3 regions of the Blautia sp. MCC269 genome follow, and region 1 is predicted to be linked to each of the others. Evidence: riboswitches for the same ligand, from Rfam matches in the RefSeq annotation. Region 1 holds a riboswitch; each other region holds the start of a gene.
The links. Region 1 has a riboswitch for cyclic di-GMP ahead of GPK88_RS04325 (hypothetical protein). Riboswitches for the same ligand answer to the same signal wherever they lie in the genome.
Positions count from the first base shown of each region.

Region 2: another riboswitch for cyclic di-GMP. It lies ahead of GPK88_RS14150 (substrate-binding periplasmic protein); the one in region 1 lies ahead of GPK88_RS04325 (hypothetical protein).
Region 3: another riboswitch for cyclic di-GMP. It lies ahead of GPK88_RS01745 (response regulator); the one in region 1 lies ahead of GPK88_RS04325 (hypothetical protein).

Region 1 covers NZ_WQQE01000011.1:31,619-35,902, forward strand. The annotation lists gene GPK88_RS04315 (hypothetical protein) at 1-122, shown strand, start outside; gene codB (cytosine permease) at 240-1,481, shown strand; cyclic di-GMP riboswitch class I at 1,571-1,646, shown strand; gene GPK88_RS04325 (hypothetical protein) at 1,818-2,390, shown strand; gene GPK88_RS04330 (diguanylate cyclase domain-containing protein) at 2,401-2,592, shown strand; gene GPK88_RS04335 (hypothetical protein) at 2,750-2,971, shown strand; gene GPK88_RS04340 (hypothetical protein) at 2,989-3,207, shown strand; gene GPK88_RS04345 (AzlC family ABC transporter permease) at 3,305-4,012, shown strand; gene GPK88_RS04350 (branched-chain amino acid transport AzlD family protein) at 4,022-4,284, shown strand, end outside.
Region 2 covers NZ_WQQE01000039.1:259,155-263,438, reverse strand. The annotation lists partial or broken gene GPK88_RS18935 (ABC transporter ATP-binding protein) at 1-31, shown strand, start outside; partial or broken gene GPK88_RS18930 (GTP pyrophosphokinase) at 86-572, opposite strand; gene GPK88_RS14160 (response regulator) at 695-1,321, opposite strand; gene GPK88_RS14155 (hypothetical protein) at 1,390-1,902, opposite strand; gene GPK88_RS14150 (substrate-binding periplasmic protein) at 1,920-2,528, opposite strand; cyclic di-GMP riboswitch class I at 2,600-2,675, opposite strand; gene GPK88_RS14145 (ATP-dependent helicase) at 2,715-4,284, opposite strand, start outside.
Region 3 covers NZ_WQQE01000006.1:70,639-74,922, reverse strand. The annotation lists gene GPK88_RS01750 (hybrid sensor histidine kinase/response regulator) at 1-1,160, shown strand, start outside; cyclic di-GMP riboswitch class I at 1,787-1,892, shown strand; gene GPK88_RS01745 (response regulator) at 2,005-4,284, shown strand, end outside.

The sequences.
Region 1 (4,284 bases):
TACGAAATGAACCGAGATCTCTGGTGAGAGGAGTGGAGATCCTGGGAGAGATCAAAAAGGTAGAACTTAGAAAAAAACGGGAAACGGAAACATCTGCGGAAAAAACTGCAGAAGAGAAATGATTTGTGTTATAATCTCCACAGCAAACAAAAGAAAGGAGACGGGAAAGGGCGGAGTGTGTAAGGGAAAACACTCCACAGAGTAACTGAAAACAGTATAAGATAAACAAAGGAGTAAAAATGAGCGAAAAAACAAAACCCCAGGTAACTGCGGCAGATGACGATTATTCCATGGAAGCAGTGCCGGAAAGTGCGAGAAAAGGTTTCCGCAGCATGTTTTTTGTAATGCTGGGATTTACTTTCTTTTCCGCAAGCATGAGTGTCGGCGCGAAACTTGGAAACGGACTGGATCTGAACGGATTTGCGGCAGCCTGCGTTATTGGCGGCGTGATCCTGTCTGCATACTGCGGAATTCTTGCGTACATTGGTTCTGATACAGGAATGAGCATGGATCTTCTGTGCAGAAGAGCTTTTGGAAAAAAAGGTTCTTATCTTTCATCACTGGTACTTGGCCTCACACAGATCGGATGGTTTGGTGTCGGTGTTGCCATGTTTTCCATTCCAACTGCAGAATTACTGGGAATCAATAAATGGGTTCTGACAATTGTGGCAGGTCTTCTGATGACCATTACCGCAGCCACAGGAATGAAAGCGCTGGAGATCGTAAGTACGATTTCCGTACCGCTGATCGTGATCCTGGGAGTATATTCCATGGTGACGGCAGCAGCAGACGGCGGTGGCCTGGCAGCAGTATTTAACCAGTCTGTGGGATCGATTACTTTATTTACCGGTGTCGGATATGTAATCGGATCTTTTATTTCCGGTGGTACGGCAACACCGAACTTTATTCGTTTTGCGAAGAATAACAAGGTTGCTGTATGGACAACTGTGATCGCATTTTTCCTTGGAAATACCCTGATGTTCTGTTTCGGAGCTATCGGTGGTGCGTTCACAGGAAAAGATGATATCTTTTATGTTATGATAGCACAGGGACTTGCGATTCCGGCGATCATTGTGCTGGGAGCCAATATCTGGACAACCAACAACAACGCACTGTACACCGGCGGACTTGCAATCTCAAATATCACCAATGCAAGAATGAAGATTGCTACCTGTATTTCCGGTGTGATCGGAACCGCACTTGCGATCTGGTTATACTATAATTTTACAGGATGGCTGAATATCCTCAACTGTGCCCTGCCACCTATCGGCATCACAGTAATTCTGGACTTCTTCCTCCGACGTGACAAATATAAAGAAAAAAATGTACCGCTGCAGACAGCCAACTGGTTTAATCTGGCAGGTGTTGTGGCAGGTGCGGTGGCAGCCAATCTGATTCATGCAGGAATCGCGGCAGTAAATGCCATGGTAGTGGCAGCAGTATTCTATCTGATCGGATTTGTGGCAACAAAACAGAAATAACCTTCAAAAACCGGCGAATGTATATTTTTGCGAACAGCTATTGAAATGATCGTAGATAATGAGCTATAATTGCTATAGAAAATAACTATGATCATAAAAGGCAAAACAGCTGAAAGACTGTGACGCAAAGCTATAGGGCCTGTAAAATGGCAGCCAGTTGCATAGATTTAAATGTAAACATGCACTATAGTACAACGTAAAGATACTATAGGGCATGTTTTTTATGCTCTGCGTTTATCAGCAGAGCATCAGCTAGGAGCAGAAATGTAGAAAATAAAATACGATAAAATACGAAAATTAGATAAAATCGTATTCCTTGCGCTGGGGCTTATTCTGATGGCTTTGGTTATCCAGATGGCTATTTTGAACTGGATCAACAACAAAAATACGGCGAAAATGTCAGAGGTACTGTTGGACCGGGTAGTCAATGTAATTGAGAAGAACGAAGATAACGAGAAAAATATGATTACGTCGCTGAAAGAGGACTATATTGTACGTGCCAAAGCAGTTGCCTATATTATCAATGCGAATCCGGATGCTGAGAAAAATGTAGATGAGCTGAAAAAGATTGCGGATCTTATGTCTGTAGACGAAATTCATCTGTTTGATACTACGGGAAAAATCTACAGCGGTACCATACCGGAATATTACGGCTACAATTTTGATTCTGGAGATCAGATGGAATATTTTAAGCCAATGCTGGAAGACAAAACGCTTACTATGTGCCAGGATGTCACACCGAATACTTCCGAGGGAAAAAAGATGATGTATGCCATCACCTGGGATGAAACCGGTACCCGTATGGTTCAGGTTGGGATTGAACCGGTGCGGTTGCTGAATGAAGTAAAGCAGAATGAGATTTCTTCTATCGTAGAGAATATGCCTGAACCGGAGAGCCTACAAGGATGATCTGAACGGAATGTCCCTTGCATCGGAGTTTGTCTATGCTGCTCTGGATGTAAATGGATTGAAAGGGATAAATGATACACTGGGACATAATGCCGGTGACGAGCTGATTCAGGGCGCAGCGGGTATGGATGCACATATTACAAAGCCGGTCAATGAAAGTAAATTAAAAGAATGCATGGTGCGGCTGCTTGCAAGCAGGTAAGATATAAAAAACATAATGTTTCACGTGAAACATATAAAAGAAGTTCGGAGAAATCCGGGCTTCTTTTTTGCTCAGAGAGGTCAGGTAGCGGAGTGGATTATGAATGTGGTATAATAAAATAAATCATCAGCAAAACAGAACAGAAGGGAGAAAAATTATGAGCAAAATTGTAAATATCACATCAAGAGAAGATAAGGATCAGAAACTGCAGGATATTGCCAATTCACTGGAAGAGCTGAAAGACGTTATGGCAGAAGTCATTGATGCATATGAGGAAGATCATGCAGACAGCCGGAAAATGGATACGCTGACAGAAGCGCTGGACGCACTGGAAGATGCTTACGAGGCAGTGAATGATGTGCTGTTGGATGAATTATAAAGAGGGCGGCCTGAATTATGCAGTATAAAGTAATCAGAATCGAAGAGGATATGGATTTTGGATGCGAAGAACGGCAGCCTGGAGAAAGGCTTATGTCGGTGGTGATACTGGAAAGTGAAGATGGACGGGAAATCAGTCTGAAGCATGATGATGAACGTTTGTATGAAAGAGATATCAACGAAGGAGATATCGTTACGCTGGATGAAAATCGTGAGATCTGGAAAGTTCAGGCATGAAAACGTTTGCAAAAAAATGCTGATGGATATTCTTGACAGTTCCGGTAGGAAAAAGTAAAGTATAACGTGGAAATGAATGAAAGGAAATATCTGAGGCATGAAGAAAAAAGCATTTAAAGCAGCCTTTCCGTATACGTTGCCTATCTGTGTGGGCTTTCTTTTTCTGGGAATGTCGTATGGATTTATGATGCGAAGCAAGGGATTTTCCTTTGTATATCCGTTGTGCATGAGCTTTTTTATTTACGCAGGTTCCATGGAATTTGTTACGGCAAATCTGCTTTTGTCAGCGTTTAATCCGGTGTATGCATTCTTTTTGACATTGATGGTAAATGCAAGACATCTGTTTTATGGAATTTCCATGCTGGAGAAATATAAGAATACAGGATGGAAGAAGTTTTATCTTATTTTTGGAATGTGTGACGAGTCATTTACGGTCAACTGTACCGTAGATCCTCCGGAAGATGTGGACAGAGGATGGTTTATGTTCTTTGTCAATGCACTGAATCAGTTTTACTGGGTGGCTGGTGCGACTTCCGGTGCACTTCTGGGGTATGTGATCCATTTCAATACAAAAGGCATTGATTTTGTTATGACTGCGCTGTTTGTAGTTATGTTTATCAATCAGTGGGAAGAGGCAGAAGATCATAAACCTGCACTGGTAGGTGTTGTATGCTCTGTAATCTGCCTGATACTCTTTGGAAGTGATAGTTTTATCCTTCCGGCAATGGCATCCATTATTTTATGCTTCCTGGGAATGAAGAAGTATGGGGAGAAAAGAAAAAAAGAGTGTATACAGGAGGGATAAAGAATGACTATGACAATAACGCAGCAGATTATAACCGTTGCTGTAGTAGTTCTGGGAACTATGACAACGCGATTTCTGCCGTTTATCATATTTCCGGAAGGAAAAGAACCACTGGCTGTGATTACCTATCTGGGAAAAGTATTGCCTTATGCAGTGATTGGATTGCTGGTAGTGTTCTGCTTAAAAGATGTGCCGGAAAGTACTCACTTTGGATTGCCGGAATTGATTGCCATTCTGTTTATTGTGGTGTTACATAAATGGAAGAAGAGCAC
Region 2 (4,284 bases), on a different contig from region 1:
CGAAAAAGCAGAAGGCTGGAAGCTCAGTTAAGCAGCTGGTTACGTATCTCCTGCATGCGGTTGTCAAGCTCCGCACTCTGAATGGCATCGGAACCTGCACGATCAGATGAAGACTCCGGTATCCGCTTGGCTTGGGATTTTTGATATAATCTTTTCTCTCTATGAGAACGATATCATCCTGTTTCAGAAAACTTTCTTCCAGTTCATAGATATTAGATATCGTCGGGAAAGGAACAGATCACCCGAACACCGGCGATGTCTTTGATATTTTCTTCAATAGAGGTAAGACTCATGGGGATATTCTTGCGCCGGATCTTTTTGGCAAGACTTTCTGGAGATTTCACACGGCTTTTGATGGCTTCGATGGGGTTCTTGTCGTATTCCAGAGAATATTCCTGATCCAGTACACGGAATTTTGTCTCAATCTCCATGATCGCACACTGGTAATACGACATCATAAGATCAAACGGTTTCTTGTTTTTCTGAATAAGATCAAGAAATTCATCAGAAAGAAGACTTTTTCGTACAAATTCATCTCTGCGGGATTCTCTTCTGATCCTTCCCTGTGTCATTAATTCTTCCAGATTTTTCATAATAATACAGATCCTTCCGTTTCGGTTATTTCTCATGAAATTTTACCATGGAAGGATCTGTATGTAAAGCGGGCGTACGCATTTGGCATCTGATATATCGGTTATTTCATCCATTTCTCCACAGTCCGGATGATCTGTTCTATCTGTACAGGTTTGGACATATGGTCGTTCATTCCTGCTTCTTTACATTTCTGGGCATCTTCCAGATAGGCATTGGCAGTCAATGCGATGACCGGGATCTGTTTTGCTTCCGGGAATGGAAGCGCTCGGATTGCCCTGGCTGCGTCAAGACCATTCATCACAGGCATCTGCATATCCATGAGAATGGCATCATATGTTCCGGATGGAGCCCCCTCAAAAAGCTGTACGCATTCTTTTCCATTTACTGCCCGGACACAGTGAATGCCGTACATTTCCAATTGTTCTTCCAGAATCTCATAATTCAGGTCATTATCTTCTGCGATCAGAAGCGTTTTTATGATTCTGGATGGCCTGAGTTTGAAGAACGGAATTTCCGCGGTTGTCTCTGATACTTCCTGCTCCCTGATAAAAGGTACATCATCTATGAGATATTTTTCCCGCCTTTTTTCCTCACTGATCACGCGGATTACAAGCAGAACCTGTCTGGCTGTTCCATCTTCCGTTCTTGACTGGACAATAAACCTGGAAAGATGCCAGTTGTTATCTGTGGCAAGGTAATCAATTGCTATAAACTCCTCTTTTTCCATGCTTTCAAGATTTTTTTCCAGAAGCGTAAACATACGGAGATTTTCCGTGGCTGTATTCAGATGAGCACCTACGAACGCAAGCTGATGAATAAACAGTTCTGAGATTCCTTTATAAAATGATCCATTCCGATAAATCCGCTTAAATGGTCTCTGCTGAAAATAGGTGCGAGGACGCGGGAATATGTGTGATGTTTCTTCATCAGGTTGTATTCCTGTTCCATAGGAGAAAGTTCTTCACGATCTGTAATCTGGATCGTCAATCCTTTTTTCAGTTCGTCTGTCCAATGTGGAATATCCTCTACCGCGATTTCTGAAAATAACTGTTCTTTTTCTAATATGTCGTCCTCATTTTTCCATTCACACTGAAGACAGAAGTATTCTTTTCGGTTCTTTTCTTTTTTATCAAAAATATATACTCGATCGGCACCACTGCATTTTCCAAGCAGTTGCAGCATTTCGTAAATTGCGCCATCCAGTTCTTCGTTGTTTTTTACACGATCGATCATGGGAAGTTCCCGCAAAATAGCGGATGCATACTCCTGCATGGCCTTTGTTCGGTTGTAATTGTCGGTCGATCTCATATTTTTCACCTTATACCTTATTCTTCCGGTATGCGGATATAACTGTTTACCAACGCATCTACCTCATCATTGATCAGTGCGTTGGTCAGTTCTGTTGGTGTCTCATAATATATGCTCTTACAGTCAAAGCCCTTTTCTCTGGCAAAATCCAGGAATGAGTCATTGTATGTATGGCGTTTCAGAAATCCGATGCGGATACCATTATAAGTAGAATAATCCCCAGGTACGATCCTGTTATTTCCAACTTTTACATTCATACAGGTAGACGAAGTAATAGCCGGATGAGTGGAAAATGCAAACTCCTCTTCACGCTGGGGTGTTTTCTTTGCTGCAGTATAAATATCCACATCCCCGTTTCGAAGCATTTCTTCACATTGAGAAGCTGTTTTATCGTATCCAACATAAGAAAAGGTACATTGCAAATACTTGGATACATCCTGCATCATTTCATATCCATAGCCGGTTCTTTTCCCGTTTTCGTCCTGCATATGATAACAGTCGAAGGCATAGAATGCGATTTTATAATTGGGCGTTTCAGATTTGGAAATTTCAGATGCACTTACCGGATATACAGCTGAAATAATAAGCAGTATTCCCCAAATTACTCCAGTTGCTCTTTTGTTCATGTTGATCCTCTCCACGGGGTAAAATAAAAAAAGCACCATGTTCAGACAGAGAGAACTATAGTGCTTTTGAATTATACAACTGGCTGCCATTTTACAGGCCCTATAGCTTTGCGCCACAGTCTTTCGGCTGCTTTGCCCGTGTTTATTTTTTTAATAATTTTAGTGTATATTTATACGGAAAATTTGTCAATTATTGTTTGGAATTTTTTTCAACTGTGAAAAGGCTTTTAGCATTTCTTTTTCGCCGTAATCATCAAATTGTATCACAATGGTATCTTCGTTTTCGGAGATAATGGTTCCACGACCGTATTTGGGATGTTCTACAAGTTGCTTCGGTGTTTCCAATTTTCGGAGTTTTTCTTCCAGGATCATCTTTTTCAGGTCCTGAAGGTGCCGGGCAGCTTCTTTTGTATCTCTTGTGGCATCTGCCGGATGGGCAAGATATTTTTCCGGAAGACTGGAAAGGTAGCGACCTGGACCTGGAAATACCCGCACAGTTCCGGGATTGATGTAAAAAGATAATTCCAGGAATTTCCCTGCTCTTGTCATTCCCACATAAAACAGTCTCCTCTCTTCCTCTTCTGTAGAAGCATCACGGCTGTTCAACGGAATCAGCCCATCATTTACACCAATGATAAATACGTGATCGAATTCCAGCCCTTTGGAGGCATGGAGCGTCATCAGTTTTACAGATTCTCCGGAAACCGCATCTTTTTCCGGTTCCATGCCATTCAGTACAAGATCATTAAGAAAATCCCTGATACTGTGATAGGATTCCATTTTCTTTAACAGGGAAAGGATTTGCCTCCGGTTTTCTTTATAGTCGCTGGAAGACGGTCGGAGATATTTTTCCAGAGAAAGCTGTTCCCACAGATTTATGTAGTCGGAGCCTGTGTCCCGATACTCCCACATGGCCTGAAAAAGTAAGGATTTCGAGAGAAATACGCTCCCTTGTGTAAAATTCAGAATCTCTGTCCGGGCCTTTTTTGAGGTCCATCCTTCCCCGAAAGTTTTGTCGCAAAGGACATAAGTTCCGCTGGTAAGATCCTCATGATTACTTAAAAAACGCAGTATATGAAGAAACCAGGCAAGAACCGGAATATCCTGAATGATTTTCTTCTGAGAGATTTCATATGGGATCTGATGTTTTTCCAGAACCTTTGAGAGGATCTCTGACTGGCTCTGAAGTCTGTAAAATACTGCGATTTCTGTGAGGGGGACACCGCTTTCGTGAAGAGAACGAATCTTGTCTGCCAGATACTCTGCTTCCTGAAAAGGATCATAGTGATTTTTGACAGAGATTTTTTCTCCTTCTTCCTGTACGCCGGTAAGAGAATCACCGGATTCCTGAAATCTTCTGGAAACTGCCAGGATCGTTTGGGAAGAACGGTAATTTACAGGAAGGGATAGTTCTTCTGCGTGATACAATTCACGGAATTTATAAAAAATATTGAACATACTTCCACGCCAGCTGTAGATCACCTGATTGGGATCGCCCACTGCAAAAAGCCCGACTTCCGGTTTCTTTAATTGTCGGATTAACTCAAACTGCAGCTCATCGCAATCCTGTACTTCATCAATGATGATCCATTTCAGCTGTGGAAGAAGATGGGGATGAGCTTTTAGAAGTTCCGTAGCATTCTGCAGCAGGTCTTCGTAGCTCATTTTGTTCTGTTTCCGTTTTTCTTCTGTAAGGAGAGTTACCAGTTTCGGAAAATCGTCCTGGTATCCGGGCTGTCTGGATGTGGCCGCCCGG
Region 3 (4,284 bases), on a different contig from region 1:
TTGCCTTGGAAAGTGAAAAGAAAGCAAATAAAAGCAAGTCTGATTTTCTCTCCAGGATGTCTCACGATATGAGAACCCCGCTGAATGGAATTATCGGATTGCTGAAGATTGCTGAGAAACATTTTGATGACAGGGAATTGGTCCTGGAAAATTTCAGAAAAATGCAAGTAGCTGCAGACTACCTATTGTCTCTTATTAACGATATCCTTCAGATGAGCAAGATTGAAGATGGAAATGTACCTCTGACGCAGGAAATCATCAACTTTAAGGAATTAAGCCAGGATGTTCTGGCTATCATAGAACAGCGGGCAAAAGACAGAGGAATCCAGATGCAGTTCTGTTCAAAAAAAGAAGGGCTTCGATATCCTTTTATTTATGGAAGTCCGGTGCATTTAAGACAGATATTTCTTAATATTTATGGAAATTGTATTAAGTATAACCGAATTGGCGGCAAGATAAGAACTGTATCAGATTATACAGAAGCTGTTGACGGAATTACGACATATGAGTGGACCATAACTGATACTGGCATTGGTATGAGCAGGGAATACCAGGAGCATATATTTGAGCCGTTTTCGCAGGAAAGAGAGGATGCAAGAAGTACACAGCAGGGAATTGGACTGGGAATGGCGATTGTAAAAGGTCTGATTGAAAAGATGGGTGGAACTATTGAAGTTAAAAGCAAAGAGGGAGTTGGCTCAACCTTTATCATCAGGATTCCGTTTAAACTTGCTCCCGCACTAGATACAGTAAAGAAAACAGCGGCACAGATGGATATCAGCGGATTAAACTTATTGCTGGTGGAGGATAATGAACTGAATGCAGAAATTGCGGAAACGCTGTTGTCTGATGAAGGTGCAAATCTGACAGTTGCAGAAGATGGACTGCAGGCAGTCAGAATGTTCCAGGAGAAACCGGAAGGTTATTTTGACGCAATTCTGATGGATATCATGATGCCTGTAATGGATGGGATTACTGCGACAAAAACAATCCGGTCACTGAAACATCCAGATGCTGAGACGATCCCGATTATTGCCATGACAGCAAATGCATTCAGAGAAGATAAAGAAAAGTGTCTGGCAGCAGGAATGAATGCTCACTTGGCAAAGCCTATAAAAATTGAAAACATAAAGAGAATTTTGTGTGAATATTGTGTGTAGTGGTTGCAACTTCTCAAATCCGTATACCTATTTTTCACGTTGTGTAGGATATTATAACGTAAATGTAAAACTGGCAGGTATTTCTGCTGAATAAGACAGCAAATATGAATTAAAAGGTCATGGCAGAGCCATGACTTTTCTTTTATCCTAATTTTCCCTATTATCTACTATCCCCAATCTCCTCCACGCATTTTCGGTACATCTGATGAATTGCTATTTCCACGACTTCTGGTATAGTCATGTAACTGAAAAGAGAACTTCAGAAGGGAGAAATGCAATATGAGAAAAAAGCAGGACATCATGTGGGAGCAAAGTACGCTAATAACAAAGCAAATACAAGCAATAAAAATGGAATTCCCTAAACCAGAACTCCACTTTATATTATTTCTTCAATAATATCTTCGTATAAAAAAATGTCTCCCCTGGGGCACATCTTTGAGAGGTGCGGGGAGTCCTGTTAATATTATTATATGTATAACAGATAATAATATCAATGTGCAAAATAGCCCAAATTCATCCTAATCCCTGACAATGCAACCTGACATACGCAAAATACACAGATTTTCTATCCAACATTATTGACGTATGAAAAACTTCGTGGTATTTTATTTTTGATAAAAATGGAAATTATTTCAGGGCAAACCTGCTGAAAGGCAGGGACGCAAAGCCAGAAGTGGCTAAAATCAGTGTGATGTTAAAGAAATATAGTAGGGACGCTGGCAGGTTTTGGAAGGTGTCCTTTTTTGTATGCAAAAATGGATAAGAAAACTGGCAGGGATAGGTTCTCTGTATACAGATAAAAGCAGGATAACGAAGCATGAAACAGAGTGAGGATTTTTATAAAATGGGAAATTATGAAGACAAAATATATTCTTTAAGTGAGACTGTACCGGGACAGACACAGACCATGTCACAGGCAGTACAGAAAACACTGGAAAATAATGGCGGAGTAGGCATAATGACAGGATATTATGACCAAAACCTGTCTGTTTTATCTGTGAGCAATCTGCTGTTACATAGTACAGGATATACATTCGACTCTTTTATGAAGCAGACAAACGGCTCGTTGAAAAACTTCTTTTATGACGAGGAAGATAGACTGGAGCGAGACCGTTTTTTGCAGCTTCACGGAACAGGGGAAGCACAGATCCTTACAGCAGACGGTACAGTGAATAATGTACGGCTTTGTAAAGAGGATGCGACAGATGAGGCGGGCAGACAGATATGGGTTATGTCCGTACAGGTCAACTGGGATCATGTAAATCTGGCACTGCTCAATGAGGCTATCTGTTCCGGCTTCTGGTATTTTGACTGTGACGAAAACAGTGAGATTGTGAATGCAAACTGGAGTCATGAATTCCGAAAAATGCTTGGCTATCATGACACTCTGGACTTTCCGAATAAACTGGAATCCTGGTCAGATCTTCTGCATCCACAGGATAAAGAAAGAGTAATGGTGCAGCTTCAGGCGGCAATTAAGGATAAGACGAACCAGATAAAATACCAGGTAGAGTATCGTATGAGAATGAAGGATAATCAATACCAGTGGTTTCGGGCATCGGCAGAAGTAATACGCCGTCTGGATGGTTCTGCCAGTAGGATTGCTGGGATTTTTATTAACATTGATGGGGAGAAAAAAGAAATCATGCAGGCACAAAAATCTGCTGCTTTCCACCGGGCTTTTACGAAAGCAGATCTGTGCGAGTATTATGTGAATCTGGAAGCGAATACTTTTGATACCTTTAAGGTTGAACCGTCCCTGATGACAGTCTTTGAACAGAGTCATACATGGGATGAACTGATCCGGCATTTTGTGGATTCCTATGTTGTGGAGAAAGATAAGAAGGCGGTATCCTCTTTTTACGACCGTGGTTATATTGCAGAAAGGCTGAAGGGTCTGGAAACCGAATTGGCTTTGGAGTGCCGTATCACTCTGAATGGAGAAGAACGATGGGTCCGTAATGTGATCATACGCGGCGAGATAGAGGATTCAGAATATGCCATGATCTTTCTGCGGGATATCACAGAGACAAAGGTGGAGAGTGCACGGCATCTGCAGATGGCAGCGGATAATGCTTCCATGGAGCAGCTGATCCAGAGTATTGTGCGTCTGGTTGACCGTTTTGTTGTCTGTGATCTGGAAAATGACAGATATGAATTCTACAATCTGAATGGACAGATGATATATAAACCTCTGGGATTTTATCATGATTTTCAGATGCAGGTTCTTGAAAAATATAAGACACTGGAACCATTGGAAGCTATAGATATCCTGATAGCCCCGGATAATATTCGGAAAAAACTGAAAAGTGAAAATGATATTTATAAGTTTGAGTATTGCAGCCAGGATGAAAAGACTTATAAGATCGCTTCTTACATACCCCTGGAATGGGAGGATGGAAAACTGGTAAAAGTATTGCTGGCATCCATGGATGTGACACAGGAGAAAAAAGCAGAGATTGAATCCCGTCAGGCACTGAAAGAGGCTTACCGTTCTGCAGAAAATGCGAATCGTGCGAAAACAGAATTCCTTTCCAATATGTCCCATGATATCAGGACACCAATGAACGCCATTGTCGGTCTGACAGCGATCGCAGGAGCAAATATTGAGAGTCAGGAGAGAGTTATTGAATGCCTCAGCAAGATTACAGAATCAAGCCGCCATCTGCTGGGGCTGATCAATGAAGTGCTGGATATGGCACGTATCGAAAGCGGAAAAATGACGCTGGCACAGGAAGATTTCAATCTGTCAGAACTGGTGGATAATCTTATTACGCTTACGAAACCGGTGCTTGATGAACATAAACATAATTTTGATATACATATTAATCACATTGAACATGAGGATGTCTGCGGTGACAGTCTGAGGATTCAGCAGGTATTTGTGAATCTGATGAGTAATGCGATCAAGTATACACCGGATGGTGGGAATATTATTTTTTCCATAGAGGAAAAGCCAAATGGATTTTCAGAGCTTGGATGCTATGAATTTACGATTGAGGATAATGGAATCGGTATGTCACCGGAATTCCAGAAAATCATGTTTGATCCTTTCAGTCGCGCAGATGACCACCGGACAACCAGAGTTCAGGGAACTGGTCTGGGAATGGCGATCAGCAGAAAT